Regions from separate parts of the Jeotgalibacillus marinus genome, predicted to be linked through region 2. Evidence: riboswitches for the same ligand, from Rfam matches in the RefSeq annotation. Region 2 holds a riboswitch; each other region holds the start of a gene.
The links. Region 2 has a riboswitch for thiamine pyrophosphate ahead of thiC (phosphomethylpyrimidine synthase ThiC). Riboswitches for the same ligand answer to the same signal wherever they lie in the genome.
Positions count from the first base shown of each region.

Region 1: linked by a shared signal. The riboswitch ahead of AB1471_RS12320 (ABC transporter substrate-binding protein) and the one ahead of thiC (phosphomethylpyrimidine synthase ThiC) in region 2 are both predicted to bind thiamine pyrophosphate.
Region 3: linked by a shared signal. The riboswitch ahead of thiT (energy-coupled thiamine transporter ThiT) and the one ahead of thiC (phosphomethylpyrimidine synthase ThiC) in region 2 are both predicted to bind thiamine pyrophosphate.

Region 1 is NZ_JBFMIA010000012.1:10,943-21,700, forward strand. It holds gene AB1471_RS12310 (hypothetical protein) at 1-39, shown strand, start outside; gene AB1471_RS12315 (hypothetical protein) at 356-1,123, shown strand; TPP riboswitch at 1,621-1,730, shown strand; gene AB1471_RS12320 (ABC transporter substrate-binding protein) at 1,915-2,916, shown strand; gene AB1471_RS12325 (thiamine-binding protein) at 2,921-3,214, shown strand; gene AB1471_RS12330 (ABC transporter permease) at 3,211-3,981, shown strand; gene AB1471_RS12335 (ABC transporter ATP-binding protein) at 3,974-4,699, shown strand; gene AB1471_RS12340 (hypothetical protein) at 4,689-4,880, shown strand; gene AB1471_RS12345 (hypothetical protein) at 4,868-5,029, shown strand; gene AB1471_RS12350 (hypothetical protein) at 5,269-5,598, shown strand; gene AB1471_RS12355 (hypothetical protein) at 5,901-6,344, shown strand; partial or broken gene AB1471_RS12360 (ABC transporter ATP-binding protein) at 6,488-6,571, shown strand; gene AB1471_RS12365 (transcriptional regulator) at 6,696-6,920, shown strand; gene AB1471_RS12370 (YqzL family protein) at 7,038-7,169, shown strand; gene AB1471_RS12375 (hypothetical protein) at 7,390-7,707, opposite strand; gene AB1471_RS12380 (hypothetical protein) at 7,817-8,071, opposite strand; gene AB1471_RS12385 (GntR family transcriptional regulator) at 8,536-9,306, shown strand; gene AB1471_RS12390 (SLC13 family permease) at 9,373-10,758, opposite strand, start outside.
Region 2 is NZ_JBFMIA010000011.1:86,934-97,691, forward strand. It holds gene AB1471_RS12215 (SGNH/GDSL hydrolase family protein) at 100-918, opposite strand; gene AB1471_RS12220 (gamma-glutamylcyclotransferase) at 1,151-2,005, shown strand; gene proC (pyrroline-5-carboxylate reductase) at 2,315-3,151, shown strand; gene proB (glutamate 5-kinase) at 3,219-4,346, shown strand; gene AB1471_RS12235 (glutamate-5-semialdehyde dehydrogenase) at 4,381-5,643, shown strand; gene AB1471_RS12240 (dihydrolipoyl dehydrogenase family protein) at 5,689-7,185, opposite strand; partial or broken gene AB1471_RS18360 (IS6 family transposase) at 7,422-7,540, shown strand; TPP riboswitch at 7,733-7,847, shown strand; gene thiC (phosphomethylpyrimidine synthase ThiC) at 7,985-9,769, shown strand; gene AB1471_RS12250 (serine protease) at 9,791-9,958, shown strand; gene AB1471_RS12255 (hypothetical protein) at 10,256-10,510, shown strand; gene AB1471_RS12260 (right-handed parallel beta-helix repeat-containing protein) at 10,547-10,758, shown strand, end outside.
Region 3 is NZ_JBFMIA010000008.1:87,926-98,683, reverse strand. It holds gene AB1471_RS10485 (MurT ligase domain-containing protein) at 1-1,169, opposite strand, end outside; partial or broken gene AB1471_RS18345 (GntR family transcriptional regulator) at 1,781-1,952, shown strand; gene AB1471_RS10480 (DUF6241 domain-containing protein) at 2,294-2,866, opposite strand; partial or broken gene AB1471_RS10475 (transposase) at 2,923-3,258, opposite strand; gene thiT (energy-coupled thiamine transporter ThiT) at 3,706-4,263, opposite strand; TPP riboswitch at 4,404-4,505, opposite strand; gene AB1471_RS10465 (FUSC family protein) at 4,795-5,817, shown strand; gene metH (methionine synthase) at 6,091-9,537, opposite strand; gene AB1471_RS10455 (bifunctional homocysteine S-methyltransferase/methylenetetrahydrofolate reductase) at 9,515-10,758, opposite strand, start outside.

The sequences.
Region 1 (10,758 bases), on a different contig from region 2:
TTGGACAATGGAAATATAATTTGGCAGAATGTAAACTAGCGTACTTTCATGTAAACTTTAAAACCCTTGATGATTCCAATAGGAATTATAAAGGACATTATACACTGCGTCTGATCGAATACTCATAACGTACATAGTAAAGACCGACTTATCTTTTGGTGGTCGGTCTTTGTTATAGGTATTCTTTCCTCTATATATTGAAATCGTTAATCACTTGGTCTATTTCATTCCGGGAGATTCCTATATAGCGTTTCGTCACGAAGATGGAACGGTCATTTATTTTATAACTTAGGAAAATTGGAAGACGATAAAATGGTTTGATTTCTAAACGATCATTATATAAAGGGGAGATCTTATGTTTAAGAAAATCATTACATCCGGTTTAGCAGTGACTATGTTAATGGGTGGAGCACATGCAATGGCTTCAGAAAAAGAAGATCATGAAGCAACGATAAATCAAGAAAATACTGTTTCATATTCGTTTGATGAACAGGATCATAACTTTTTACCGGGTATTTCTGACTATCTTAAATTTGCGGGTGAACCACATATGATTGAACATCAACATTATTTGTCCGATCTTCCAGAAGAAATAGAAGGTAATAAAGGTCTTTTGATGGGTAGTAACAACTTTGGTGTTCAAAACTTTTTATACACGACAAAAAAAGTGGATGCAGATTTAGATTTAAAACCAAACACAACATACAATGTTGAATTTGATGTGAATATCGCCACGAACGCTCCAAAAGATTCCCGTGGTCTTTATGGAAGCCCTGCTGATGATCAAGCGATTAAAGCGGGAGTGACAACGTTCAAACCAAAAAGCGAGGTAACAAGAATGATTGATGGTCCACGTGGATCATTCTACGCGATCAATATGGATCTTGGTATGGGATTGGTTTCCGGAACAGATGCAATCATGCTTGGTGATATGGCAAAGCCTACAAGTTTAGGTTTTGAAACGTATGAATTGAAAAATGTAAACAATGAAAATGAGCCTTTCGTTATTACAACAGATCAAAACGCTAATCTTTGGTTAACGGTTGGTACGCATTCATTTTTCGGCGGAAAAACAACGTTCTACCTCACAGAAATCAGCGTAACAGCAAGAGAAGTAGAATAATAAGTTATACGAATAAAAAGAAAGACACCACCTTTTTTGAAGTGACCCCTGTCCAGTAGACAGATTAAAAAAGCATATTTTAAGCAACCTGAGTTCTATATGTATAAGGGCTCAGGTTGTTTTTCTTTTTGAATCTTGGTGAATATAAAAATGGTTGTATCGGCGAACGGCATACATAACCTCCTCAGCCTTACGGAAAATGACTAAAGGGATTTTCCAGATGCATTGTCCCAACAGTTCTTCTTTTGGGACTATCTGCTTTCTTCTGGTGCTTCTTTAGTAACTGATTGGGCACCTTTATCACTATGTAGAAGAATTCCTTTTACCTCCCGTTTTTCCCTTGCCTTGCCTTCATGAGGGGATCTATCACCAGTTATAATGGTGGTTAAGAAGGAAAAAATGAACTCTCACTTCTATTTTTCTACTTATCCCTTGAAACATATGCAGATCTGTGGCAAAGTTAAACACTGATAAAGCATTTGAACGAACTTCATAACTGAAACATGTGGGGGGACCAGTGTTGCTGGTTGAGACCGTATCCTGAAGATACACACCCTTGGAACCTGATCTGGTTAAAACCAGCGTAGGGAACATATTTAAACATTCTTATTTATGTTGATATGCACCCTAGGTAAACGGCCTATGGTGCTTTTTTGTCGTATGTTTAAGGGATTAGTATGCATACCTTTTTAGCGGTGTTTTGCGCTTTTCTTATTGATATGATATGTCCCTCATTTTAGTTCCATCGTTCAATGCTTTTAACAGATTTGGTAGAGGGAGAGAAGAAGATAATGAAAAAATGGATAGGATTTCTAGTGGTTGTTCTGTTGCTAGCGGCTTGTGGGAATAGTGACGATAATAGCTCTGAACAAAATGACGGTGAAGAGAATTTAAAGGAAGTCACAGTGGTATTGGATTGGACGCCGAATACGAATCATACGGGTTTATATGTAGCTCAAGATCAAGGATATTTTGCAGAAGAGGGACTTGATGTCGAGATCATACTGCCAGGTGAAGCAGGTGCCGATCAGCTTGTGGCTTCAGGTCAGGCGGAATTTGGGGTTAGTGCTCAGGAAACCTTAACGCAAGCGCGTGTCCAAGATATACCGATTGTTTCGATCGCAGCGGTGATTCAACATAATACATCTGGCTTTGCGTCGCCTGTAGATAAGGAGATTACCTCACCACAAGATTACGAAGGTAAAACGTATGGAGGATGGGGAGATCCTATAGAAGAAGCAGTGATTTCCTCTTTAATGAAGCAAGAGGGTGCAGATGCAGAAAAAGTGGATATTGTGAATATAGGTGAAGCAGACTTTTTTACAGCTGTCAAAAGGGATGTCGACTTTACATGGATCTATTACGCATGGACAGGAATTGAAGCGGAACTTCGCGGGGAAGAATTGAATATGCAGTATCTTACGGATTACTCAGATCAGTTAGATTACTATACACCTGTTCTGACGACGAATGAGGAGTTGATTGCAGAAAATCCCGATATCGTTCGTGCATTTGTAGCAGCAACTTCGAAAGGGTATGAATATACCATGGATCATCCAGAAGAAGCGGCGGATGTTTTAATAGAGGCTGTTCCAGATTTAGACTCAGAATTGGTTAAAGCAAGTCAACAATGGTTGTCGCCAAAGTATCAAGATGATGCATCACAATGGGGAATACAAGATCAAACGATTTGGGAAAACTATGCACAATGGATGAATGAAAATGGTTTATTGGAAGGCGATCTGGAAGCGGAAAAAGCCTTCACAAATGAATTTTTACCAAAAGGAGAATGAATAGATGAGTAACTCTTTAGTTAGTATTCAAATTATACCGAAAACAAAAAATGGAGAAGATTCCATTCCATATGTAGATGAAGCGATTGCTATCATTCATGAGTCAGGAATACGATATGAGGTCCATCCACTTGAAACAACGATGGAGGGGAATTTGACAGAAATTTTCTCCGTTATTGAGAAGATGAACCAACGTATGACGGAAGCCGGCTGTGAATATGTTATTTCCCAAGTGAAAATCCTTTATCAGCCGAGCGGTGCCTCGATGGATAAATTGACAGAGAAATATCGTTCATGAAGGTTCTACATAGAGGATGGAGACCATTATTGGTCCTCATCCTCTTCGTTTCTATTTGGCAGTTATCCAGCTGGGTATTTGAAATACCGAAGTGGCTTCTTCCTGCACCATCGGAAATATGGGCAGAGGCAATAGCAGGGTGGGGAAATTACAGTCATCATTTCATTTCAACGATCAAGCTATCCTTACTCGGGTTATTGATTGGTAGTGCTGTCGGTCTAATCGTAGCTGTTAGTTTGCATCGCTTACCAACGATGAGAGAGGCATTTTATCCGGTTATTATTTTGTCGCAAAACATTCCTATCATTGTTTTGGCCCCGTTGTTAGTCATATGGTTTGGTTTTGGAATCCTACCAAAAATCATTATCATCACGTTAGTTTGTTTTTTCCCAATTACGATTGCCGCATTGGATGGATTCCGGCAAACGAGTGCTGAGCTTATGCATTATATGAAAATGGCTGGTGCATCAAACAAACAAATTTTTTGGAAGGTAGAGTGGCCATATGCGTTACCTTCGATTTTTTCAGGCCTGAAAATAGCTGCTACATATAGCGTAATGGGTGCGGTTATTTCTGAATGGCTGGGAGCTCAAGAAGGGATTGGGGTTTATATGACTCTTGCCTCTTCTTCATTTCGGACAGATCGTGTCTTTGTTGCGATTTTCCTAATTATGATTTTAAGCTTATCATTCTTTGCTATTATTTCTTCATTGGAGAAGAAAATCGTGAAATGGAAGCCTAAGGGAGAGGGAAGTAATCATGAATAAGCTCAGTGTGAAAAAGATAACGAAATCTTTTGAGGAGAATAAGGTGCTGGAAGAGCTATCTTTTCATGTCAATGAAGGAGAATTTGTTTCGATATTAGGTCCTTCTGGAAGTGGGAAGAGTACCTTGTTTCATTTAATTGGCGGCCTCTATACCCCAGACTCGGGAGATATTTGGATGGATGGAGAACGAATCAATGGACAAAGGGGATCAATCAGTTATACGCCCCAATCTTCATCATTATTGCCATGGCGGACAGTCCTTAGCAATATTCTGCTTGGAGGAGAGATTGTTGGCCAAAAAAACGAACCAGAAGCCTTGCGAATGATTGAAAAAGCAGGTTTGAAAGGATATGAACACTCGTATCCTTATGAATTATCCGGCGGGATGAAACAGAGAGTGGCTTTTATCCGGAGTTTGTTGAGCCCACAATCACTCATTTGTTTAGATGAACCGTTCTCAGCCCTTGATGAATTTACGCGGCTGGAGATGCAAAATTGGCTGCTTTCCATTTGGGAAGAATACAAGCGCTCCATCTTACTGGTCACACATAATATTGAAGAAGCCCTCTATCTATCCGACCGTATCATCGTCTTATCTGGTAAACCAGCAAAGGTCAAAAAAGAGTTTATTGTTCCTTTTCCAAGACCGAGGCAGGAGTCCATTGTGTTGAGTGAAGAGTTCTTGCAATGGAAAAAGAAAATCTATAATGAACTATAGCAATCACCTGACTGCTCCAAAACTAGCCAATGGGAAGCAAATAGGAATGATTCGTGCCATGTCTTCTCAAGTAGCAGAAAAGCGTGGGAAATCGGTTGCGTATGGGGGCAGTCAGCTCAAGCAGTTGTTTGGCTACCACTCAATCATTTCGATTTGGTGGTTTTTTTATTGTTGCCACTAAGGTACATGTTAATGACAGTAAATGAACAGGAACTGCCATTTTCATACGTCATAAATAATGATATGATTGGTGAACGAGAGGTTCAAGAAGGAGTATTGGACACGACAACACCGATGGGAAAGCTTATGGTCACGATGCTTGGAGGATAGTCGAATTTGAATATGACGTGAACCGAAAAAAACAACTTGAGGGGATCGCAATAGCAAAGAAGAACGGGGTATACAAAGGCAGACCAGTCAAATATTCAGCGAACAACATAAAGTCAAACATGCGATTGATTATACCTATAGGAGCGAACAGTGAAAGAGGTGGCTTCTATCACGGGTATTAGTGAGCGGATTCTCTACAGAAGGATGAAGGATCAAAATATTACACGAGAGGTGACTCTATGAAAAAACTAGTAGCGGCATTTAGTGTGTGGGCTTTGTTTGCATTGACTGTTTTTATTCTAATAGATCCACCAACGAATGGACAGTCATCAAATAACAAATCGGCCCACTATTTGGTGGGTGTAAATTATGATCGCTTAGTAGAGGTGGGAGAAGTAGCGGTTGGGTTTGAGGTTGGAGCGGTTGAAATTCTGGAAATGGATACACCTATAGTGGAAGCTATATCTGTAGAAGGTGTAGCGGTTGGGTTTGATGATGAAACGGTTGAAATTCTGGAAATGAAGACACCTATAGAGGAAGTTGTATCTGAAGAAGATGAAGGTAATTAAAAACGCCTTGCTGGGTCCCCATGGATCACGGCAAGGCGTTTTTGACAATCTGCAAATGATAGTCTTTAGAATTTACATTTTTGTCTTTTATTTATTGCAGTTCGTACCAGTGCCAGTCTAAGCGCTCATTAATCACGACCGATATATAGTTTGTCAAAATGGAATCATGTGTTTAGCAATGATACTGCCATTTTTCATGTATTTTCTACTTGCCCAATACAGTTAAAAACGAAAGGAGTTTTACCTCTGTCAAATAAAAATAATGATAGAATTGCAAAAAAATTGGAATGACAGTCGCTGTTATGTTAACGATCATAGTAGTTTTATTGTTTTTTATATCTATTTCTATTGGTATATGTTTTGGAGTTGTGTATTTATTATCAAATTTTTCATTTGTTAATTTTCAATATTATTCGAATTTCTGGGATAATGTTTTATTTTTTATGGGACTTACTGTTTTAAATCTATTTGTACTTGCATTAATTGAGGTATTAATAACGATAGATAGGATAAAAGTGAAAAAGTTATTAGATTTGGGACCTACTAATGTAAAAGAGTGGATTTTGTACTTTTTAGTGTTCATTGTTTATATGAATGTTTTTAATATCTATTCTGTTAGATTAGAGGCTACTGTCGTGGGAACTAGTTTCATTGCTATATGTTTTGTCACCATTTTTGTTTTTCTTGAATTTTTACTTGATAAAATTCAAGGTGAGGAAGAGCAGGAGCGTTTGGAAGATGTATAAAACTCTATTGTTGAGTCTGTATGTGACCTGGTTATAACAAAGGATGTTATCGAAATCAATATAGGTATTGTATATATCGAATGGAGGGTATACAAAGCTTTGCAGATTATATTTGAGTAGGAACACTCGTATCCTTATGAATCATCCGGAGTCTGCTGGGCCCACAATCACTCAGTTGTTTAGATGAACCATTCTCAGCTCTTGATGAATTCGCACGTCTGGAGATTGCTCTTCACGGGTAGGATTTTGTGTGGGGCGCTACTTATATAATATGAGTACATAATTTCTCTTTTTGGGTATTTTTTTTCGCATCTTGGTCAATGATAGGTGAAAAAAGGAGGGAAGGTAAAGATGTTTGTATTAGGAAAACCGAGGAGTAAATTTGGTTTTTTTTTAGATAAGAGAAGTATTACCGTAGTTGAATTTTCAAAGGAATCAGGTGTTACTAGAAAAACATTGGGGAAGGCTTGTAACGAAAGAGATTATATTCCACGCCAAGATGTAATGAAGAAGATTTTAAAGACTGTTAGAAAAGTAGATCACAACGCTAAAATGAGTGATTTTTGGAACATGTGACTTTCGATGGGATAAAGGGTTGGACAGGTTTCGAGTCATATTCAGTCTTATTGGTTGAACGTTAAAGTAGAAAAGTTGTGTGTGCATTTATGGAATAACATGAAAGGTGTGAGGCAAATGCTTGATATTACTTGGGAAGTGTTTAGTCAGACTGGGAATGTTGAATTGTATCTTCTGTTAAAAGAAATAGAAGAACAAGAAGTTGTGCATATAACCGAAAACAAAGAAACAGCGGATTTTTTCGTATAATCGCTTTTAACTTTTGATTGAATATTCTGTATTATTGTGCTAAACTAATATCAACTGTCATGATACGTACGGTTACTCCATCCGTTCGGATCAAGATGACCCCCAGGAAGATAATCTCTCGCCTAGGGGTTTTTATTTATGGGAAATAAAGTATAAAAGACAGTCCACCAGTCCACCTATCCACCTACCAATTGAAGTAAGAGTGGTTAAGTGATGACGGTCAATATAGTATATGTAAACCCACATCATCAAAGTTTTGAACAATAAAATTCTTCACCAATACGCCAGAAGTATCCATAATAGTTATACCGATACTTCCGATAATACCTCCATCTATTACAGGTGTCACTTTCCCGATCCCAATCAGCTTGATATTCTCTTTACTAATGGTGACTTCTTCTGTATAAGGATCACCATTTCCTTTTGCTTTTACTAATATGATATCTGCTGGATTGGCTTCCGTAACTGCATCTGAAATCGTAGGAAATTCATCAGGCACCATGAGTGTTTTTCCGTTAAAGACAAGGACCCCTACCACGATGACGACACCTATGAAGAGTACCCCAACAAACGTGAGTATAATACCCGTCACTGAACATTTGGACGTTTTTTAATCCCTCACCTCTCTACCTTTCCGAACGGTGTTTTCAGCAGTGATGCTTTTCATCTTTCAAACACTTGCGTACAAATTTCGCAATAAGAAAGACGGTAATTATCGCAAAAATAATCCCGATAATAAGGACGATAATCGCAGGGATGACAACCACGAGATCGCATATTTCTCCGAAACCTAATACCAACAATGCTGTGGCGATAATAATGGCGTTTGATAGTGCCAACCAACAAAGGGCAAAGCCCACTCCTTTACATGCACAACAGACTTTTTCTTCTTGAAGGGTCATCGTTTTTCACCTCGTTTTTTTATTTTTGCTGACTATCCACCTTATGAGAGAAGACCCCGATATGTTGATGAAGTTAAAAAAGACCCGTTAGCGTCATTTTCGCCGTGCCATTCGTTACGATTAAGCGGTAAGACTTTTTCCTATTACTGTTTCAATGTACTAAATTATGTTTTTGGGTGATGTGACTTAAGTCACACTTTGTTGATTTGTAACAATTTTACGTGTTCCTTTTTTTCTATTTTCGAAGGTGTATCCTTAGTTAAAATTGGTGTTGATGGTTGATTATTGTAAGCGAATAAGTTAATAATGAAGACATAGCTTACCCTTTTTGTAGGTCAATGGGTGTGTCGTAACTTTACACGTAGAGGTGACTAGTTTTTGGTCGCTCAAAGCTGTTACATCAACGAATTTCGGAGATTTCTTAAATGTAGTTTTGACAATAACTGAAGGTTGGAGCAGGCTAGATGAAAAATAAAAATATAATGACTGATGTAGAAAAAGAGAATTCACTTATATCAAATGATAGGGTACAAGAATTCCAGCGATTTATTGATCGTTTAGAGGGAATGGGTGAGTATCGTTTACCTCAACGTGCTTACCATATTATTAGACTGGCTATTCGAGATTTAATGCTGCCTCCTGGAAAGGCAATATTAGAACGTGAGATGAGTGAAGTGCTCCAAATGAGTCGAACTCCTGTAAGAGAAGCGCTCGTACGATTAGAAACGGAAGGTGTTGTTCGACTGGTTCCAAGACGAGGTTTTATTGTAGAGCCGATTGAAAAGGTGGATCTTAAGGAAATTTATGAAGTTGTCGAAACGTTGGATGGGCTTGCGATCGAGCTGGCTACTATGCGGGTAGGCGACACAGAACTTGATAAACTTGAGTCAATCATTAAGAATCAGGAGGAAGAACTTGAAAAAAGGAATCTAAAAGGGTGGTCCATTCTAGACGATTTATTTCATTCTTCAATTATTGAATACGCAAAAAGTAAACGTCTTCATGCAGTGATTGATAGTTATTCAGATCAATCTTATAGAGCTCGATTATTTACGATCAAACATCGTCCAATTCCTCATCGTTCTATTGTAGAACATAAAGCAATGGTTTCATGTATGAGAGCAAAAGACGGTAAAGCTGCTCGTATGGTCATGCAGTCACATCGGAGACGGGCTCAAAAGGAAATTTTGGACGCTCTAGATAAAATAGATGAAATGAAGCGCGCAGATAAATAAGAAAAAGGCAGTTTCCTATAATCAATAAAGGAAACTGCCTTTATAAATGTGCAGTAAGTAATTGGGTTATAGTAACCCACCAAAGACGAGGGGAACAAAGTAGTAAACAATAATGGTAGTAAAGAGGATGGATAACAAATTTAGCCATACGCCCGTTTGCGCCATTTTACCCATTTTTACATAACCTGTTCCAAATACAATGGCGTTTGGTGGTGCGGCAACTGGAAACATAAATGCAAATGTCGCTCCCATGCAAGCAGCTACCATTAGAACGATCGGATCAGTACCCAATGATACGGCAGCGGCAGCTACAATTGGATACACCATTGTGGAAGTGGCTGTATTGGAAGTGAACTCAGTGAGTATAGAAATGAGACTAACGATTAATACAATGATAAGGAAGATTGGAACACTGTTGAAGTTAATTAGTTGTCCACCGATCCATTCATCGAGACCAGAGTTCATAATACCCGCAGCCAGAGCCAACCCCCCACCAAAGAGCCATAAAATTCCCCATGGAAGTTTAAGAACTGTATCCCAGTCTAAAATCGTCCCTTTTTTATTTTTGGCAGGGATTAAAAAGAGAATGAACCCGCCAATTAATGCAATAAGTGTGTCATCGAGCGTAGGAATAAAATTGTTAAGTAGAAAACCACGTGTGATCCATGCTAATCCTGTGAGTGAAAATACGGTTAATACTACTTTTTCTTCAAAACTCATCTTACCGAGGTTCTCAAGATCTCTTTTAACAATGCTGCGTCCTCCAGGTATATCCTTTACTTTCATCGGAAAAGCGATTTTAACAAGATAAAGCCAGACAAGGGGGATAAGAATAATAACCATAGGTAAACCGAAAAGCATCCAGCGTGCAAAGGATATTTCTACACCATATAAATTAGTTACTGTGGCAGCTAAAATTATATTGGCTGGCGCACCAACCAGTGAACCGAATCCTCCTATAGTAGCTGAATAGGCAGTCCCGAGCATTAAAGAAGTTCCAAAGGGGAAGTTCCCTGGGGTGGTGTCAATGACTGTATTGTTTTTCAGAGAATCCGCTACATGTTTTGTTACTGCTAAGCAAATAGGGACCATCATCATGGTTGTAGCAGTATTTGAAATCCACATCGATAAAAATGCGGTGGAAATCATAAATCCAAGAATAATCATGCTCGGATTCGTTCCAATAAAAGCGATGATAGAAAGTGCGATACGTTTGTGAAGATTCCATTTCTCCATGGTTAACGCGATCATAAAGCTTCCTACAAAAAGAAAAATTAATGGATCGCCGTAAGAAGCAGATACTGCTCCTGTTTCCATCACACCTGTAAGAGGAAACAGTAAGATTGGAAGTAGTGATGTGATTGGAATAGGGACTGCTTCCGTCACCCACCATGTAGCAACCCAAGATACCGAAGCAAGAACGGTCACCGCATCATTTGACATGTCAGCTGG
Region 2 (10,758 bases):
ATATAATGGCTTCTTTTAAATATTTGAAAGAAGATAACAGATTGAACACGTGGGAATGGGTGCTAATTTTGCTCCATCCACTTGATCCATTTCATCAACTTAAAAAGACTGCATGAGTTCTTCTAAGAATGGTGACATGCCAGGGTTTGGTGGGATATGTTCAAGTGTGACGTCAAATCGTGGATCAGTGACATCAAAAAATGACTTGGCGATTGAGACATAGCCTGCTTGGTTAGGGTGAACATCGGTAGAATTCGGTAAAAAATCAATTCCGTTTTCATCAAAACCCCAAGCAACATCGATAAACGTTACATCACGTGCAGCTGCTTCATTCTCGATGATCGTATTAACCGTTTCTAGCATTTTTCTCACACCTTGTTGTTGTGTTTCAAGCACATGTGGGTAAGGGAAGTAGTAGCCAATCGCGTAAATAGTGGCTGTTGGGTTAATTGCTTTTATTTCATCTAAAAGCTTTCCGTATTGAATGCGCATTTGATTAAGAGCGAAATTTGCTGTTAGTTGGTTGTAGATAATGGTTTGACCTAAAGCATCTTGTTGGACAAGACCAAGTACGTTATTTGCGCCAGCAGACAAGGTAATCATCGTTGCTTGCTCGAGACCTTGACGAACTTCATCGTTTTCTAAAAGCTCTAAAATATGCGCAGTTGTAAAGCCAGGTACAGCAAAATCTTTTGAAAAGCCAGCGAGTAAACCGTTTTGAGCAAGTACATTTGCGATGATGTCGCTGTATCCCGCATCAAGTGATCCATTGGGGGTCGTACCTGCTGCAACTGAATCACCAAGAGCTACATACACTTCAGGTGAAGCGAATGCTGCTTCTGCTTTTAAGTTTGACAATGGAAAAGCGAATAGAATTAAAGCAATACCCGCAATGACAACTTTTTTATACACGTTCATTGTTCAATATTCAACTCCAATTCTGTTTGAAATTTATGTTGCCATCTTCCTAAAGTTTCCTTACTGTTAATGTATAGGAATAAACAGGTTTTGTCACGAACGAGTACTTCGTCTTTTCTTTGTGAAAAAGAGTATTCACTGCCTAGAGAAAAGTATTTATCCTCCAATGGTGAGTAAACGGTGGACCACCCCACACATCAACCACAAAACGGTTAATGAAAGGAGTAAAATAATGAAGAATTTTGTCTTTGTTTATGGAACCCTGAGGAAACATGCTAAAAACCATTCGCTTATTCAAAATGAGGAATTAATTGCTTCGCAAGCTTGGGCTACAGGAGAGCTTTATGACTCCGAAAAAGGCTATCCTTTTTTTATACATGAAAGCACGTCTCGCGTTTATGGCGAAGTATATGAAATTTACTCAGATAAATTTTCAAAAATTGATGAGTTAGCATCTGAACAAAATCATTACACTCGGATGAAAATTGCGGTTTACACCGACCACTTAGGCGACATTGAAGTGTATACATACGTTAATAAAAAAGAACAAGTAACTGGTTTATCACCATTACGATATGGAGATTGGCTCGTTCATTTAGAGCTAGATCGCGATTGGCATACGTATTATGCATACGGCTCCTGCATGGACAGTGCTCGTTTCAAACTTGCACAAGTCGATCATCTTTTTCTAGATCGAATTGGTGGAGGAACAGTTGATCGCCTCGAAATGAACTACTCATTATCTGTCCACGACGGAGGGCGAGCAAATATTATTGAAACGGGTAACCAAGGAGAAGGTGTTCTCTATAAAGTTGGTAGAAAAGCCACTCAGTACTTATTCAAACGTGAAGGTGTAGATAACGGCTTGTACCGTCCGGCGATCATCGACGTAACAGTTAATGGCAGGATCTATGAAAAATCACTTACCTTCATTGTCCTCGATCCAAGCGATGAATGCGCACCACCTATGCATTACGCAACCGAGATTGTTCGTGGTTCTAGGGGCGTTGTGTCTGAAATGTATCATCAAAAACTAATGAAAGATTTAAAAGTGAAATATAATATGGATGTTGCAGGAGACGGATAAAATCGTCTTCTTTTTAATTGTTTAGGAAATTAGTTTTTAGCTAGCTTCATTGTGAAATCCCAGCCCCTCTTACAAATATATCTAAATCAGATTTCTCCATATCTCATGATCTCATGCTCTATTAGAGAGAAATTCGGCATTTACCCCAAATTACCCGTGTATGTTAGCGCTTTCACTCTTGATTCCCCACTATAACTCACTCACTTTCTGTTTACCCTTGAAGTCAATTGAGTGCATGGTACGATTATAAACATGATAGAAATTAAACGAACAAAAACCGAACACGAATCAAAAGGAGCTGGAAAAACGATGTCAACGAATTTACGAGTAGCTTTTATCGGTGCAGGAAATATGGCAGAGGCAATGATTTCAGGAATTGTCCAAACAGGGATGTTAGCGCCTCACCAAATCGTTGCAACAAATAGAAACAATGAGGACAGGTTACTAGAACTGCACAATCGATATGGTATCCAAGGAATTGAACGAGACAAAGTCCAGCTATCTTCTTATGACGTGATCATTTTGGCGATGAAGCCAAAAGATGCTGAAAATGGTTTTCTATCCATTAAAGATGAGATAGTTCCTGAACAAGTCGTCATGAGCGTGCTTGCTGGGATTTCTACAGAATATATGGAAGAGATTTTACAAGATAGACAACAAGTGATTCGCGTCATGCCAAATACTTCAAGTATGCTTCGTCAATCAGCAACAGCCATATCACCAGGCCAACACGTGACAATGAAAAACGTAAATGTGGCTAAAAGCTTACTTGCTTGTATTGGGGAAGTCTATATGATCGAAGAAGATCAAATGGACTTGTTCACAGGTATCGCCGGTAGTGGTCCCGCTTACTTTTATTATTTGATGGAACACATTGAAAAAACAGCTCTTGCAAATGGCATGAGTGCGATTCAAGCAAGAGAAATTGGGGCTCAAACGATTTTAGGTGCAGCAAAAATGATGATTGAACGAGAAGAATCACCAACACAACTTCGCCAAAACGTAACGTCGCCAAACGGTACAACAGCAGCGGGACTTGAAGCACTTGCACAGAACGGTGGCGGCAAAGCGATTAAAGCAGCTATTGAAGGTGCTATGAATCGTTCAAAAGAAATAACAAGTAAATTACAAAAAATCACAATTTGAATTTAAAGGACGACATACGAAGGAATATTTATCAGAAATATTTGAAATCAGGAGCGGGAGTGGTAGCATGACATCGGAAGATCAAAAGAGAGTGGTTATTAAAATAGGAAGCAGCTCACTAACGAGCCTCTCAGGTGATATTAGTAGAAGGAAGATGGAACGTTTAACAGATCAAGTCGTCCAGTTAAAAGATCAGGGACACGAAGTTGTACTTGTATCATCAGGAGCTGTCGCAGCTGGTTACCGTACACTTGGCTTTGTTTCTCGTCCAAGTTCATTACCCGAAAAACAAGCAGCAGCGGCAGTTGGGCAAGGACGCTTGATCGAATCATACGCTGAGCTATTTTCATCGCATGGCTATGCGGCTTCCCAAATTTTAATCACGCGTAGTGATTTTTCCGATGAAACACGTTACAACAATGTGAGAAATACAATTAATGTCTTGCTAGAGCGCGGTATTGTGCCAATCGTTAACGAAAATGATACGGTAACAACCGATCGCTTACGCTTTGGTGATAATGATACACTTTCAGCCAAAGTTGCCGGTCTTGTCGCATCTGATCAGCTAATCATTTTATCGGACATAGACGGCCTCTATAATGCAGATCCTCGTAAAGACCCATCTGCTGAACTTTTAAAAGAAGTAACGGAAATTACAGAGGATATTGAAGACATGGCGGGAGAACCAGGTTCAGCTGTAGGAACAGGTGGCATGCGTTCTAAAATTGATGCATTTAAAATATCGATGGCTTCTGGCATTCCCTCATTCCTCGGACGTTCGGGTGTTCACAATATCTTAATAGACGCTGTAAATGAAGAAGCTCGTGGAACGTATTTTGAAGTAAAAGAACCAGAATTAAATTTAAATCATAAACGTCAATGGATCGCATTTAACTCAGGTCCTGAAGGTGAAATACTTATTCAAGATGATGCGAAAACAGCGATCATTGATGATAAGGAAAACCTTCATCCAAGTCAGATTTATCAAGTTAACGGCTACTTTAAAAAAGGATCAGTCGTGCGAATTCTTGACTTAAATAAAAATAAACTTGGTCTTGGTATGGTGAATTACTCTTCTACTGATTTGAAGAATTTTCAGCGAGAAAACGAAGAGCAAAGCGATTCAACCGTTGCAGTGGTGCACAGCGAATCATTTGTCTGTGAGCTCGAGGTTGCTATACCGATTGGAGTTTGATCAAGAAAACACAAAAACTACAAGGAGTGATTAGGTGACGACAGTAGTTGAACCAGTACATATAAAAGAACAGGCAAGACTAGCACAAATAGCTTCAAAAGAACTTGGACTTTTATCAACAGAAGATAAAAACGCAGCGCTTCATACAATTGCAGACCATTTAGATGCGAATGTAAGTAACATTATGGAAGGTAACAACCAGGATTTAGCGAATGGACGTAAAGCTTTGTATGACGAGGCGTATATGGACCGTCTAGCTCTAAACGAAGCACGCATCAAAGAGTTTGCTGAAGGTCTTCGGCAAGTAGCGAAACTGGACGATCCAACTGGAGAAATCGTGTCACAATGGACACTTGATAACGGCTTGGATGTTCAAACGGTTCGTGTTCCGCTTGGTGTGATCGGCATGATCTATGAAGCACGCCCGAACGTAACAGCAGATGCAACCGGACTTGCACTTAAATCAGGGAATGCGATTGTACTAAAAGGTGGTTCGTCAGCGATTCACTCAAACCGTGCTATTGTAAAAGTGATGAAAGAGGCACTCATTTCAACGAAGATTTCTCAAGATGCCGTTCAATTTATCGATAGTACGGATCGCGTTGCCACTGAACAGCTTTTTACAATGAAAGAGCACATTGACGTGTTGATTCCAAGAGGTGGTGGCAAGCTGATCCAAGCAGTCGTTAACCATGCGACCGTGCCTGTACTTGAAACAGGTGTTGGGAATTGCCACATCTATATCGACAAAGGTGCAGACGTTGACAAAGCGATTAACATCTTTATCAATGCAAAAACAGATCGTCCGGCCGTATGCAATGCAGCAGAAACATTAATCGTACATGAAGCATTTTTAGCTGCTCATCAAGAGACGTTAATTGAAGCTTTCAATAAATATAACATTGGTGTATATGGTGACGACAAAGTATTGTCAGCGGTTCCAAACGCCACTCGTGCTACAGAACAGCACTGGGCAGAAGAATTCTTGAGCTTAGACGTTGCTATGAAAGTTGTTTCAACTGTAGATGAAGCCATTGCACATATTGACGAGTATGGTACAAAACACTCAGAAGCCATTGTGACTGAAGATAAAGAAACAGCTAAACGCTTTAAGGGACTTGTCGATGCAGCAGCAATTTATCATAATGCATCTACTCGTTTTACAGACGGAAGCGCGCTTGGCTTTGGTGCTGAAATTGGCATCTCAACACAAAAGCTACATGCAAGAGGTCCAATGGGCTTACAAGCACTAACAACAATTAAGTATGTAATGAGTGGAAATGGTCAAATCCGCTAAGGTAGATTTTCATAAAAAGAGGCAGCCATCATAGGCTGCCTCTTTTTATACGTCTTTTTTAGAAAAAGTAACTGGTGCTTTACCAGAAGATGTATGGTGTTTTTTTTCGGTAAGATTATATTTAATATCAAAAAATTTCTTTGCAAGTTTTGGTAGAGATCCGTCAAACAGTTTCTCTCTCCAATATCCATCAGCCGCACGTTGCAAAGCACCCGCTTTTGTTGGATACGGGTAGACCATGCGTGACAGACTGCCGATTTTTTTCTTGTTTTTCATTGCAAACACAACCAATTGCATCCACTCACCGGCTTCTTTGCCTGCTGCATGTGCTCCTAAAATTGTACCTCGTTTGTCCGTAATAACTTTAACAAAACCTCTTGTTTCATGTGATGTAATAAATCGATCGACCTCGTTTAAATGAGCACGGTAAACCCGGTAGTTAATACCGGCTTCTTTTGTTTCTTGTTCAGTCTTACCTACGTGAAACACTTCAGGTGAGGTGAAGGTTACCCACGGTGTTTTATCGTGATTCAGCGAGTTTCTAAGCCCAAACAACACATTTGAAACGACAGTTTTTGCTTCTTCACCAGCCGCATGTGTGAAAGGGAGGGTGTTGATCGTATCTCCAACAGCAAAAATATGAGATTGAGAAGTTCTGAACGAACGATCCACGTCGATAAAGCCTTTCACTGTTTGGACTCCTGCAATCGCTAATTCTAGAGAAGAAATGTTCGGTTTGCGTCCTGTGGCCACTAAAAGAGTATCCACTTGAACAGATTTTTCTGTAGCTCTACGATTTTCAACCGTTACGGAAATCTCGTCACCGCTCGCTGAAACTGTCTTCACAGTCGAATTCAATTCAATCGTCATCTCTTCTTTTAACACGTTATACATAAACTTTGATATATCTTCATCGTCTTTGGCGAAGATCTTGTCGCCGCCTTCAAACACCGTCACATAGGATCCGAGCCTAGCAAAAGCTTGTGCCAGTTCTAACCCAATTGTACCGCCACCAATGACGCCCAAACGCTTAGGCAATTCAGGCAGATCAAAGATCGTTTCATTTGTCACATACGACACACCACCCAGTCCATCAATAGGTGGAATAACAGGAGAAGAGCCTGTAGCGATAACTACTTTTTCAGCAAAAATGACTTCATTTGATCCAATTCGTATTTCGTGAGGAGATTGAAAGCTAGCACCACCGAAATAAAGATCCACACCTAAGTCTGTAAAACGTTTGTTGCTATCATGCTCTTGTATGACCGCTTGGGGTGATTTAACATGTTCTTTCACACGATCAAAATTAAGCTCACCTGATAAAGTAAAACCGAATGATGAAGCTGTATTTTGCATTGTATGTACGCGGTTTGCAGCATCAATAAGCGCCTTTGATGGTACACAACCATAGTGAAGACAATCGCCTCCAAGTGAATCTTGTTTTTCAATAAGTGCTGTTTTCGCTCCAAGACTAGCAGCACCTGCAGCAACTGTCATGCCAGCTGCACCACCACCAATAACAACAATTTGGTAACGTTCCATATGAACTACCTCCATATAAAGAGCTGAGATTTTTTTCATTTATCAACTATATGTAAAAAATTATTCGTTCCTGTTTTGATTACTATTCGCTCCGTCAATTCGTGTTAATAACGGCAATGGATCCGATTTTTTAACCCACTTAAAACAGCTCTCGTACGTTTGGTTTAACTTTATCAGAAAATAATCGCTTTGCAACAATTCAGCTTCAGTAAGTAGTATTCCAGGTGTAAACACGCTCCTTGGAGAGTGGCGTGGAACCGATACATATGATAAAAAAGGACAACATCATCGACAGGTAAAGTCTGTCCAAAATGAAGTTGGCTTCATTCATCAGTTGTTTGGAATTACAGCATAAACGGTCATCAGAATCGGTTATATGGCTCTATGTCCCTGCCAGAACGATTCTTGCACCAACACGTTTTGTTAATGCTATCGTATATCTAACATTGCTCTCTTCACATAATTTCTAAATACGACAATATTACTTTACTAAAATTATGTGTTTCATTTTAACCGATAATCATATACAATATAATCTAAATCAAATAGACATAACTAGGGGAGTCCAATAAGTTGGGCTGAGAATGAAACGCGTTGAAGTTTCTTGACTCTTGGGACCTGATCTGGCTCATACCAGCGTGGGGAAGTTAGCACAATCTTCAATGCAATACTACTTCTGCATACATATTAGCCGGTCTCACCATTTATGGGGCCGGCTTTTTCATATAGTTTTGCAAGCTTTTCCACTTGTTATGTTCTGAATCTCGTCCATTATGTTCAAAAAAAGGAGAGATTTATGATGTCAAAGACTTCATTACACGAACAAAAAATTTCCATCATGTCTAGTTTTCCAGGTAGTAAAAAAGTATATGTAAAAGGTTCGAGATCTGACATTAACGTACCAATGCGTGAAATTGAGTTAAGCCCGACAACTGGTACTTTTGGCGAAGAGGAAAACCTTCCGGTACGCGTTTATGATACAAGCGGTCCTTATACGGATCTAAATTATTCAGTTGATATTACAAAAGGTCTTCCTGCCATTCGAAGCCCATGGATTCATGAACGAGCAGATGTCGAGGAATATGAAGCTCGAGAAATAAAGCCTGAAGATAATGGTTATAAAGATGAAAATGATCCACGTGCACATCATAATATATTTCCTGGTTTAAAGCGCAAACCATTACGTGCAAAAAAAGGGGAAAATGTTACACAGCTTCATTATGCACGTAAGGGGATTATCACTCCTGAAATGGAATTTATCGCTTTAAGGGAAAATATGAAACCTGAATTTGTGCGTGATGAAGTTGCAAAAGGTCGGGCGATTATTCCTAATAACATCAATCATCCAGAGTCAGAGCCTATGATTATAGGACGTAATTTCCATGTTAAAATTAATGCCAATATTGGCAACTCTGCTGTTTCATCTTCCATCGAAGAAGAGGTTGAAAAAATGACATGGGCGACACGTTGGGGTACTGATAATATTATGGACCTATCAACAGGTAAAAGCATTCATACAACACGGGAATGGATTATTCGAAACTCACCTGTACCTGTCGGCACCGTCCCCATTTATCAAGCACTTGAAAAAGTAAATGGTGTTGCTGAAGATCTGACATGGGAGGTCTACCGTGATACTTTGATTGAACAAGCAGAGCAAGGTGTTGATTACTTCACGATTCATGCGGGTGTTCTTTTGCGATATGTTCCTTTAACAGCAAAACGTTTAACAGGCATTGTATCCCGTGGAGGATCTATTATGGCACAATGGTGCCTACACCACCATAAAGAAAGCTTTTTATATACTCACTTTGAAGATATCTGCGAAATAATGAAATCTTATGATGTTTCATTTTCTTTAGGAGATGGTTTACGGCCTGGATCTATTGCAGATGCGAATGATGAAGCACAGTTTGCAGAATTAGAGACTCTTGGAGAGCTAACAAAAATTGCTTGGGAGCATGATGTACAAGTGATGGTTGAAGGACCAGGGCACGTACCAATGCACCTAATTAAAGAAAATATGGATAAGCAATTAGAAGTGTGTAAGGAAGCACCATTCTACACACTTGGACCCCTTACGACTGATATAGCTCCTGGTTATGATCACATTACATCTGCTATTGGAGCTGCAATGATTGGTTGGTATGGTACGGCTATGCTTTGTTATGTAACCCCAAAAGAGCATTTAGGTCTACCAAATAGAGATGATGTTCGTGAAGGGGTTATTACTTATAAAATTGCCGCTCATGCTGCTGATTTGGCAAAAGGACATCCAGGTTCTCAAAAAAGAGATGATGCCCTTTCAAAAGCTCGTTTTGAATTCCGTTGGAAAGATCAGTTTAATTTATCTTTAGATCCTGAACGTGCAATAGAATATCATGATGAAACTTTGCCTGCGGAAGGTGCAAAAACAGCACATTTCTGTTCAATGTGTGGACCGAATTTTTGTAGCATGAGAATCTCTCAAGATATTCGTAATTATGCGAAAGAAAATAATCTTGATACGAAGGAAGCTATTGAAAAAGGTATGAGAGAAAAGGCTCAGGAGTTTAAGAAATCTGGGGGGAACATATATCAGTAATTTTCTTAGGAGGTTATGCGGATGAATGTCCAAAAAATTGAAGAAGAAATTACTCGAATGAAAACGAACCTTTCTTTTTTGGAAAAGAGTTTAGAAGAGATCCAACGAAATTGTGATCATCATTTTAAAGGCGATCAATATTATGAAAAATGTTTAAAGTGTAACAAAGTAAAAATATTATATTATTAGAGCAAAAAATCTATCAAAAAGGTAGCCAAATAACCTTACCTCTTAATAATTGTGGTAAGGTTATTTAATTTTTCTGTAATTCCCCATAGAAAATTATTTGCTATGATCTCTCAAAAAAACCTTCTTTATCTTTATTATTGAAATATTTTGTTAATTTTCCAAAAGATTGCGAAAAAATAAACAAAACCCCTCTACCATTCAGTTGGCGAAGGGGTTGTTTTTTGCATCAAGAACATATAAAGAGGTCTTCATCATAAAGTAGGAGTGAACAAAAAATAAAAACAAGAGGTGAAAAACATGACTCTTCCAGAAGAAAAAGACTGTTGTGCATGTATCGGAGTAGGCAAGGCACTTTGTTGCTTGGCACTATCGAACGCCATCATCATCTCCATAGCCTTGATCGTGATAGGTTTCGGTGAAATATGGTCGACCGTCGTTGTCGTCTCTGCGATTATCGTCCTGATTATCGGGATCATTTTTGCGGTGATTACCCTCTTTCTTATTGCGAAGTTTGTCTTCCACTGTTTGAAAGATAAAAAGCATCACTACTGAAACAACGTTTAGAAAGAAGTGTATGGAGGTGAGGGATTGAAAAATGATAACTTATTACTGAAGGCTATTCTATTTGTTAATGTTTTGAGACTGATTTTTTCAAGTGTTATCGCCTTAGTTATCATCATCGGGTTAGGGGTCTTTTTCTTTAACGAAAAAACACTCGTGGTGCCGGATGAATTTCCTACGATTCAGGATGCAGTCGATGCAGCCGTTCCAGGAGATACCATATTAGTAAAAGCGTCTGG
Region 3 (10,758 bases), on a different contig from region 2:
TCAAGGTCCGTATCCCAAATCCATGAAATGTCTTCGTCGTGGGTTTTTTCGTCAAAGGCAAAGACCCATTGTTTGGCTTGTTTTTCTTTAATCACTTCAGACAAGGTAGTGTCCATACCCACAGGATTTTTTACTAAATTGAGCAAGCGCGCCCCCCCGTTAATGTTAAACCGTTCCATCCGTCCATTGGAAGAACGATAATTCATAATGCCCCGAGCGATCACTTCTTCTTCGATCCCCAGTTCACGTGCCACCGCGATGGCAGCGAGTGCGTTATACACATTGTAGACGCCCTCAATGGACAGTTGATACAGCTGTTCATCTACCCGAAAGGAAAGATCTCCTTCTTCAATATGCGTGCATTCATATGAAGGGGTCGGTCGTTTAAAGCCGCACGTGCAATGAAACAACCCTAAATGTCCATAATGAAGATGGTCGTAAGTTAATTCGTTTCCACAATCAGGACAAAATTTCGACTCAGCCATGCTAAACGATTCAAAGTCATAGGCGTTCGGATGAATGCCAAAATGAACTTTAGGATTCTCAAGACTCTCCATTCGCATCACAAGGGGGTCATCTGCATTTAACACGAGTGTGGCGGGAGTGGGCTGGATTCCTTTTTTAACTTTTTCAACGAGTAAATCTATTTCTCCCACGCGACCCAACTGGTCTCGAGAAAAATTAGTAACTAAGGCATACGTTGGAGTGAGTTCCTTTAAGACGAGAGGAATGTTGCTCTCATCTATTTCCATGACAGCATATTTATAGGGTTGATTCAACTTGCCATTAATAGAGGCACTATCCACGTAACATGCAGTCACTCCTGAAAGGAGATTGTTTCCTAGGGCGTTATGAATGACCGGTTTTCCAGTTTCATGTAAAATCGCTGCGAGTAGATTACTAGTGGTAGTTTTTCCATTGGTTCCCGTGAGCACAATGGTAGTTTCGACTTGGTTGGCAAGTTTCGTTAATATGCGACGATCCACTTTCCGTGCGATTACCCCAGGGATGTTCCCTCCACCTTTTCCAAGTAACTGACTCCCTTTTTTGGCTATCTTGGCGCTTAAAATCGCCATGACTGCTCTCGTTTTTGGGAACTTCCCGATTGCTCCCTGATCATTCGCAGATTCTGCCGCTCTAATTTTTGTCGACTCTTGTTGATTATTCATACAGCAATTCTTCCTTTCATTCCTAAGGTGATTTGTACATCTAACTATAATTTTGTCGAAATATTCGCCAATGCAATTCCTAGACTTAATGGCAATGTTAGAAGAGTAATAGTTTTTATGTTATTCTCCCCCTTTTTTGTTTTTCAATTAACAATTTGGTTAGGCTAAAACTAATTATAAATTGTCATGTGTGTTTCATGTGAATTTTACGTTTTACGTGTGTTTTTTAAAAAATTTTTTATTACTTCCTTGTTTTAAAGAGAGTTTCCCAAAAAATACGACACATATTTCTCTTTATTTACCTTTCTAACGCCAAGTATCTCTCTTTTTTTCTTTTGTCTTGGGGTTTCCCTATTTATCTATTTTATTTGCTTGTTCTAGATTTTAAAAAATGAAATCTCTTATAAATGACAACTCACTAGATATAGTGATACAAGACATTAAATGACTAAAGATCAAAATGAACATGTGATAATACATCGCTTTTTTTGGAGTTCATAATCACTTATCATACCCCACTTACTAAAATATTTCAATAAATTACTCTTGACTAACTATATTGCTAACGTAATACAGATGGTGCATTCTTTGTGGTTAGGAGGTTGCTGACGTTGACGTTAGAAACGAAAAGTCGAGTCACTATTTATGAGCAGTTGATGAACAGTTGAAGATGTTGATGATGCGAGAAGTTTTAAGTGAGGATGATCAGCTGCCGTCGGTACGGTCTCTTGACAGGAGTTGACAATCAATCCGAATACGATTCAGAAGGTGTATCGTGAGCTTTTGTAGGAATAATTCATTTATTAAATTCCATATAAAGGGATTTTTGCAGGTATAAGTTTAGGGTTACTTGCTTTTATTCTACTTTTTGTTTTAATGGTATTAAATCAGCCATATTCGGTTTAGCAGGCTTTTTGCTTTTAAAATAACCTCTTACTATAAAAAAGAAATAATTTAACAAAAATATACTTATTTCTTATTTCTACAAATTAATTTAAATGCTTTACTTTTAGAATAATCTTTAAAAATCACACAAATTGCACCTTTTGGATTACCTGTAATATATGTTTCAAACAGTTCTAAAACATCCTTTGCTTCTAAATCAATGAAGTACTGCACAGATGTTAATCCAGTTTTTTTATCATCCCTTTTAATTCATCCCAATACAAATTAAGAATGTAATTGTACTCAGCCTTCTCACTTAATAGTCCTTCTGCTTCACCAACTATACCACCTTGTAAGTCCCAAATAAGATTATGGTCGTAATCTGCTTGTGAAAAATCTCCTATCCCCCACCGATCAAGTATGTCCATATAAAGATCATAATGCGTTAAGTGATCCTCATTTTCACGGACTTGTTCACGTAAGACTTCAATCCGTTTCTCCGTCATTAATATATTCATACTAGCCCATTTTTCTTCTGCATCAACTTTTTGATGAGACATCCCATGTATAACGTTTTGCACCACATCATCAGTAACTTCATCTTTTATAACAGTGTCATCTACACCAAAGTTTATCACTTCAATATTATTCTGTAACGTTTTATCATCCGTCTGTGCAACAATGTCAGCAATGTGTTGCGGTAACTCTGTTTCACTTACTGTCCTATTTTTCACAGTTAAAAACAAAACTCCGATACCCAACACAATAATAAGTACAGATAATAAGATAACCTTAAACGTAAAATTAAACACCAAACAGCCTCCCTCATTATTTTTTTCAGTTACAGCTATGTATTTACTGACTTACGTTATTTAGCGGGTATGTCAACACTAAAATAGACAGTTTTTTTAGGGTGTAAATTCTTGTAATCTCTTGTGCTCAAATAGCCTAATCCTCCATGAATCCTTGTTCCATTAAACCAGTTCACATAATCAAATAGTTACTCTTTAAGTGGGCTATCGATTCGAAGTGACGTTTTTTCACAAACTCTGTTTTGATGATTTTAAATGTAGCCTCCGCAACCGCGTTATCGTATGGGCACCCTTTCATACTCAAAGAACGCTTGATTTCAAATGTTTCTAAGGCTTCATCTAATCAATTTATTCTTGAATTCACTTCCGCGATCCGTATGAAGCTGATTCAAGCTACTCTTTATTCATCCTATTAATTGACTTAAAAAATATGAATTCAATATTCAACTCTAGGAAATTATGTGTTCCGTAATATCAAAAAAGCCCATCTCGAGTGAACGAGACAGGCTTTAGGTTATGCAATTCTTGACACTTTAGATAATAATGAAACTGGAAAATAAATGCCTTCGAGAATACTCTTCGAAGACACTATTTAATTTATGAATTTCTGCTAATCTCCATGTTAAAATTTCTTTCCAATATCTTTTGACTTACTGACTTATCCTATCCAGAAGTGATCTTCCCTTTAAAAGATAATTTTAGAAGGCTGTGAAATAGAAAGTTTATCGGTTGTGTAAAAGGCATATTTATAAATATTAGATACCCTAACAAAAAGGAGAAACCCGTATATTATGGATATCGTTATTGCCAATTGGTTAAAAATTCAAAGCCATTTAACATTACCTTGTTGTAATTCTTGGTACAGTAGATAGTAAGGTAACAGTCACGATTGCTGTAAGAATAAAGGCAGGTCCTAAGTAAGAACCGTTATAAGCTAAAGAATATTGCCATGCTGGTACGCCTGGTGATCCTGATCCGAAGAAAATAACACCTGCGAAAAAGTGACAAACAAACCGCGGAAGGATTCCAACAAATGTTGCTAAAACAATAAATCCAACTGCTTTTCTCATTTTCCCATCACTCATCGTACGTTGAACTACCCCAGAAAAAATCCCTGACAATCCAACAACAGTATAAGCGATTGGATAATCAAGAACTCCTTGAACAGGGTCAATAATATACGATCCTCCAAGTACGACTTGAAGAGTACCGACTAAAAACCCTGTCAACAAACCTCCTTTAAGCCCCCAGCGCAACGCCATTAAAATAATCGGCACCATCGCAAAGCTAACCGAACCACCTTGTGGCCAAACGGAAAATGAAAGCTTGTCCAAAATAAGACCAATTGCAGAGAAGATTGCTATTTCAAGTAAATATAAAAGCTTAGTACGTTCCATTCTGATTCCTCCTTTTGCATGTAGCTCGCACGAAGGGAATTCAACAGTTGCCATTTTACTACTTTATTAGAAAATCATTAATCTCAAAGTACATAAAAAAAGAAATGTCCTAGAATTAAAATCAAGACATTGCATACCGCTCCTGTTTCCATCCACATTCCTACGTAAGCATTAACTTACAGGTTCAAAGGGTCTGAACAAGATGTTCACTCTCAGCCATTATGGCTCCCCTTGTGGCAATTGCATCTACACCATTGTAGCGCCTTTTAAAAATATTGTCATCTAAAAATTTCTCCTTCGTCTCATGCTATCCTATGCTATACTTGTAGAAAATTGGAATTTACAAAAGCAAAAACTGCTCATTTAACCCCGACAAGCATAGGGTGCGCAACGCAAGTAGGCGCTTTTTTCCTACTAGGTTGTGCGGCTAAACCAGAGAAGCCTTAAAGTACAGAGCTGGATGATTGAATATGTATAATAAGACCATCTAAATACTATTTTACAATGTTTCTATAAAGGATGTTACCTCGTATGAAATGGATTACCAATCGGTTTGTCGGAGGGCGAATCGTGAAAACTGGTGTTGCAGTGTTTTTAACTGCACTCATTTGCCAATCACTTAATCTACCCGTCATTTTTGCTGTCATTACTGCCATTGTGACGATTGAACCAACCGCTGCTGATTCAATTCGTAAAGGGTTGATACGCTTTCCTGCTTCATCCATTGGTGGAGCCATTGCAATGCTTACAACTTTTTGGCTAGGTGAAATTGCTTTAACCTATGCGATCGCATCAGTCGTAACCATTTGGTTGTGTCATAAACTACGTCTTGATGCAGGGATGCTTGTGGCTACATTAACAGCCGTTGCGATGATTCCTGGTACTGAAGATCACTTTTTCCTAACCTTTTTAACACGGTTAGGAACCACGGGAATTGGTCTATTTACTTCTACTATTGTAAATTTTGTTTTATTACCACCAAAATACGAGCAACAAATCAAGCATCAGTTGGATCAATCTCAGCACGAGTTTGCAAGAATTTTTGAGCAACGGTTAGAAGAGTTATTTACTGGGAAAATCCGTTCACGTGAATTAGAAACGACTGCAGAGCACTTGCGCTACAAGCTTGAGCGCACAGAAACTCTTTGCCGGTTTCAACTTGAAGAATGGCAATACCATAAATACAAACGAGATGAGATGCGCACGGTTCACTTGCATCAAAAAAAGATCTATTTGTTAAAACAGTTAACCTATCATTTAACCAATTTAATAAGCCTGCCATTGGAGGAGCGTCCTCAATGGACTGAAAAAGAAATAGCAGATGTTAGGCTGCTTATGTCTCAGTTAATCGAACGTGTTCACAGCACACAACATATGGAACCAGTCGATCGCGCCCCCCTTCAAACGATGCGAAGTGCATTGAAGGACCAAACAGATGAAGAAGAGCTTCCTGTAAAAAGTTATATTTATTTTGAATTACTGACTATACATGCCCTACTCCGTAAACGAAAAGATTTCATCCGCGTGCCAAGTGCTACGCCGTCTGATTTATAGTATAAAAAAGCCGCTTCCCTGAGGACTTTGCTGGGGAAACGGCTTTTTGTTCAAATTACTATAGGTAAATAGTCACTAAACGTGGATAACGTGAGAGTATGCTTCGATAACGGAAACCTTAACTTCGATAAACGAGTTCTAAGCTTCGGAAAACTGCACATAACCGCTGATGCCCCCACCATAATCTGTAGTTATGTCCCTGATTCTGTAAATACACATCGCATGATTGATTAGAATTATCGTGCTTGATTGCCTCTACCTTCGCGTTCAATCCTACAAAACATTAAAATACCTAGCCTCCGGATGAGCAAAAACAATCGCGGAAACCGAGGCTTCCGGCTCCATCATATACCCATCTGTCAGTTCAACCCCGATTTCCTGGGGCTGAATCAATTTAAACAGCTTTTCTTGATCCTCTAAATTAGGACAAGCTGGATAGCCAAATGAAAAACGTTGGCCTTGATACTTAGCACTGAAACGCTCTTGCATGGTGAAGTCCACAGCATCCGGGAAGCCCCAGCGATCACGCATTTGCTGGTGAACGAGCTCTGCAAAGCCTTCTGCTGTTTCAAGAGCAAGTGACTGCAATGCATGGCTTTCCAAAAAGCGTCCTGCATCTTTATAAATTTGCGCTTTTTCACGTATACCACGACCAGCAGTAACAGTGAAAAAGCCAACATAATCAAGTTCACCGCTATCGACTGATTTTAAATAATCCGCCAAACATAGGAACGGTTCTCTAGGTTGACGTGGAAACGTAAAGCGTTCAATCTCGCGACGATGATCGGTCGGATCATAAATAATCACATCATCCCCGTTCGATTGTGCAGGAAAGAATTGATACACAGCAGAAGGTTGAATAAGTGATTCTGCTTTTACTTCAGAGATCAAGTTATCCACTACAGCTTTAATTTTCATCGTCTTCTCATCTTTTTCTGCCAGCAAGCGTGACACTTTTCCTTTTACACCTAAATGATGCCCAATCAGCATTTGCATATTAATATAGGCCTCTACGTGAGCAACGGAGTATGAATTCAGCACTCTTCGTTTTAAGTCTGAAGGAGTGAACACAGGTACATCTGTTGAAACGGCTGGACGCGTTTTAACTGCAATAACCGATTTCTCTTTTTTTTCATAAGGAACAGCACTAGCAATGGCATCACGTTTCGCTTGTCGTTCTTTAACTAGCTGCACTCGCTCCAGCTCGTCCTGCAATTGGTTTGCAAGCGTGAGTCCGTTCATCGCATCTTTCGCGTAAAGCACGAGCCCCTCATAGTTTTGCGAAATTTTTGTATCCACAAATTTACGTGAGAGTGCTGCCCCACCAACTAAAATCGGAATCTCCAAACCCTCTTCTTGCATATCACTTGCCGTAATCACCATTTGCTGAGCAGACTTTACGAGTAATCCAGATAAACCCACAAGATCCGGTTTCTCTCGCTTAATTCCTTCTATTAATACAGTAGGCGTGACTTTGATACCAAGGTCCACAACATCATAGCCATTATTGCTTAATATGATGTCGACCAGGTTTTTTCCGATATCATGCACATCCCCTTTTACTGTTGCAAGGAGGACTTTTCCTTTAGATGAAGACATATCGGATGCATCCATATGAGGTTCAAGAAAAGCTACTGAGGCTTTCATGACCTCTGCACTTTGAAGCACTTCAGCAACGATTAACTGATTGGCATTAAAAAGACGCCCCACTTCTTTCATTCCCATCATAAGCGGTCCATTAATAATGCTTAGAGGTGCTTCGTATGCTGCTAATGCTTTTTCTAAATCAGGTAGCAACCCCTCTTTTGTCCCTTCAACGACGTAATAAGCTAGGCGTTCCTCTAGTGTCATATCAGGCATAGTAGATTTCATTTCTTTTTTCTTTCCACGATAAAATTCGGTAAAGAGTGCGAGTGATTCGTCTGTTGTATCAAACAACAGTGTTTCTGCCATCTTCACTTCTTCTGTTGAAATAGATGCGAAACGTTCTAGTTTTTCAGTATTAACTATTGCGTAATCAAGCCCTGCTCGTGTGCAGTGGTAAAGGAATACAGCGTTTAATACTTCTCGACCAACTGGCGGTAAACCAAATGACACGTTGCTAATGCCTAATGTCGTTTGCACCAATGGCAGTGCTTCTTTAATCGCTTTGATCCCTTCAACCGTTGCTTTCGCTGAACCGATGTACTGCTCATCTCCTGTTCCAACTGGAAATACAAGTGGATCAAAAATAATATCTGAAGGATTCACACCATAATCTTCTACTAAAATTTGATACGAGAGTTTGGCAATTTCAAGCTTGCGTTCTACAGATACACCCATTCCAATTTCGTCTATTGTTCCCACAACAACCGCTGCACCAAACTTTTTAACTAAAGGAATAACGGCATCAAATCGCTCAAGACCATCTTCTAAATTGATCGAGTTAATAATCGCTTTCCCTTGTGAATATTTAAGCGCTTTTTCAATAACCGCTTCATCCGTTGAATCAATCACGAGTGGAACTTTCACTTTTTTCACGACTTCCTGAATAAATTGTTCCATATCATCTAGTTCTTCACGGTCAGGATCGGCTAAACAAATATCGATGACATGTGCGCCCCCTTTTACTTGTGCACGAGCAATTTCAGACGCTTCTTCTATCTTTCCTTCAGCGATTAATCGTTTAAATTTACGCGAGCCAATCACATTTGTGCGCTCGCCAATCATAAGGGGACGCATGGATGGATCGTCATACACAAGGGGTTCAATTCCTGACACGGTGTGTACTTGCTTTTTCACGATCTGTCTAGGTTTAAATTTCTTCATTGATTCGGCTAATGATTTGATATGAGCTGGCGTCGTACCACAACACCCGCCAACAATATTTAGCCAGCCTTTTTCTGCAAAGCCTACAAGCTTCTTGGATAATGAGTCGGCTGTTTCATGATATTGTCCCTCTTCATCAGGCAATCCCGCATTCGGATAACAGCTAACGTACGAGTTGCTTAAATCGGAAAGTGATCGTATATGATCTTGCATAAATTCAGGACCCGTTGCACAGTTCAGTCCGACGGAAACTGGGTTCATGTGCTCAACACTTATATAAAATGCTTCGATTGTTTGTCCAGCAAGTGTCGTACCCATTGGTTCAATCGTTCCTGAAATCATGATGTGAAGCTCTTTACCTGTTCGTTCATATGCTTCTTGAATACCTAAAAAAGCACATTTAACGTTTAAAAGGTCCTGACTTGTCTCAACAAGTAACAAGTCTGCTCCACCGTCAATCAACCCTCTCGCTTGTTCAGCGTAAGAAGATGTTAGCGCCTCAAAGGTTGTTCCCCCTGTAACGCTAAGTGTTTTCGTCGTTGGACCCATAGACCCAGCGACAAATCTTGGTTGAACAGCTGTTGACCATTTAACTGCGGAGCGTTTGGCAATTTCAGCACCAAGTTTGCTTAATTCATACGCGTCTTGCCCAATATCGTACTCTTCAAGCACCACACTCATGCTTCCGAAAGTATTTGTACAAACAATGTCTGCTCCTGCCGCAAAATAAACATCGTGGATTTGTTCAATTAAATTAGGTGCCGTTCGGTTCAAATTTTCATTACAGCCTTCTAGTTCTTCTCCACCAAAATCATCAGTACTCAGCTGAGCTTCTTGAAGCATCGTGCCCATTGCTCCATCCATAATGAGGATTTTTTTCTCTAGTTGTTTAATGAATAACGTTGGACACATTCGAAATCCCTCCAGCTCTTTTGGCAGCTTGTTCATTTGCGTATCTTGTTAATTCAACCGTGGTCTCATAGCGCATAAATGGTGTAATTAAGTAAATGCCGTTAAACAACTCGAGCGCTGCATCAATCAATGCTTTTGTGATCAAGATGCCTTCTTGAGCTGATTTTTCTTTATCATCAGATACTTTTAACATACGTTCACGAACCTCATCTGATAGCTTAATCCCTGGAACTTCATGATGTAAAAACTCTGCATTTCGACTACTCGTGAGTGGCATAAGTCCAATGTACATTGGTTTTTCAATGTGTTTTGTATGGTCATACACATCCAATAGCTTTTCTTGTGAAAAGACAGGCTGACTCATAAAATAATCTGCTCCAGCTGCAATCTTTTTCTCCATACGCACCACAGCACGTTCGACACTTCGTACGTGAGGATTAAATGCAGCGCCGATTGAAAAGGAAGTTGATTCTCCTAAATCTTTACCAGACATTGAAATGCCTCGATTTAACTGTTGGATCATTTCAATCAATTCAAATGAAGACACATCGTACACAGATGTTGCTCCAGGGAAATCCCCAACCTTTGTCGGATCACCTGTTACCGCTAAAATATCGTGCAACCCAAGCGTATGGAGCCCCATTAAATGAGACTGGAGACCAATTAAATTACGGTCTCTACACGTAATATGAACAAGTGGCCTTGCGCCAACTTCTTGCTTGATCAGGTGACCAAGAGACTCATTTGATACACGTGGACTAGCGAGAGAATTGTCCGCTAGTGTAATCGCATCAGCCCCCGCGTCCTTCAGTGCTTTTGCCCCTCTCATAAAAGCATCTGTGTTCAGTTTTTTTGGGGGATCTAACTCAACTACAACAGATGGTCGAGATAAAACAATGGATTGCAAAGGCTCAGGAATCACACGTGACTGCGATCGTACTTCAATTTTTGGTTTAGGAACGATGATCTGCTTTTCTTCTATCGGAACAGCTCCTTCTAACGCTTGAGAAAATGCGCGAATATGATCGGGCGTCGTGCCACAACAACCTCCAAGCAAACGAATGCCTTGTGCTTGAAAAGACTTTGCGCACTCTCCAAAATAATCTGCATTGTTGTTATATTGAAGCGCTCCATCAGAATAGGACGGAAGACTTGCATTAGGATACGAAGATAAAAAAGCGTGTTTGGGCAGTGGCACCCTTTCTAACGTTCTAAGCATAT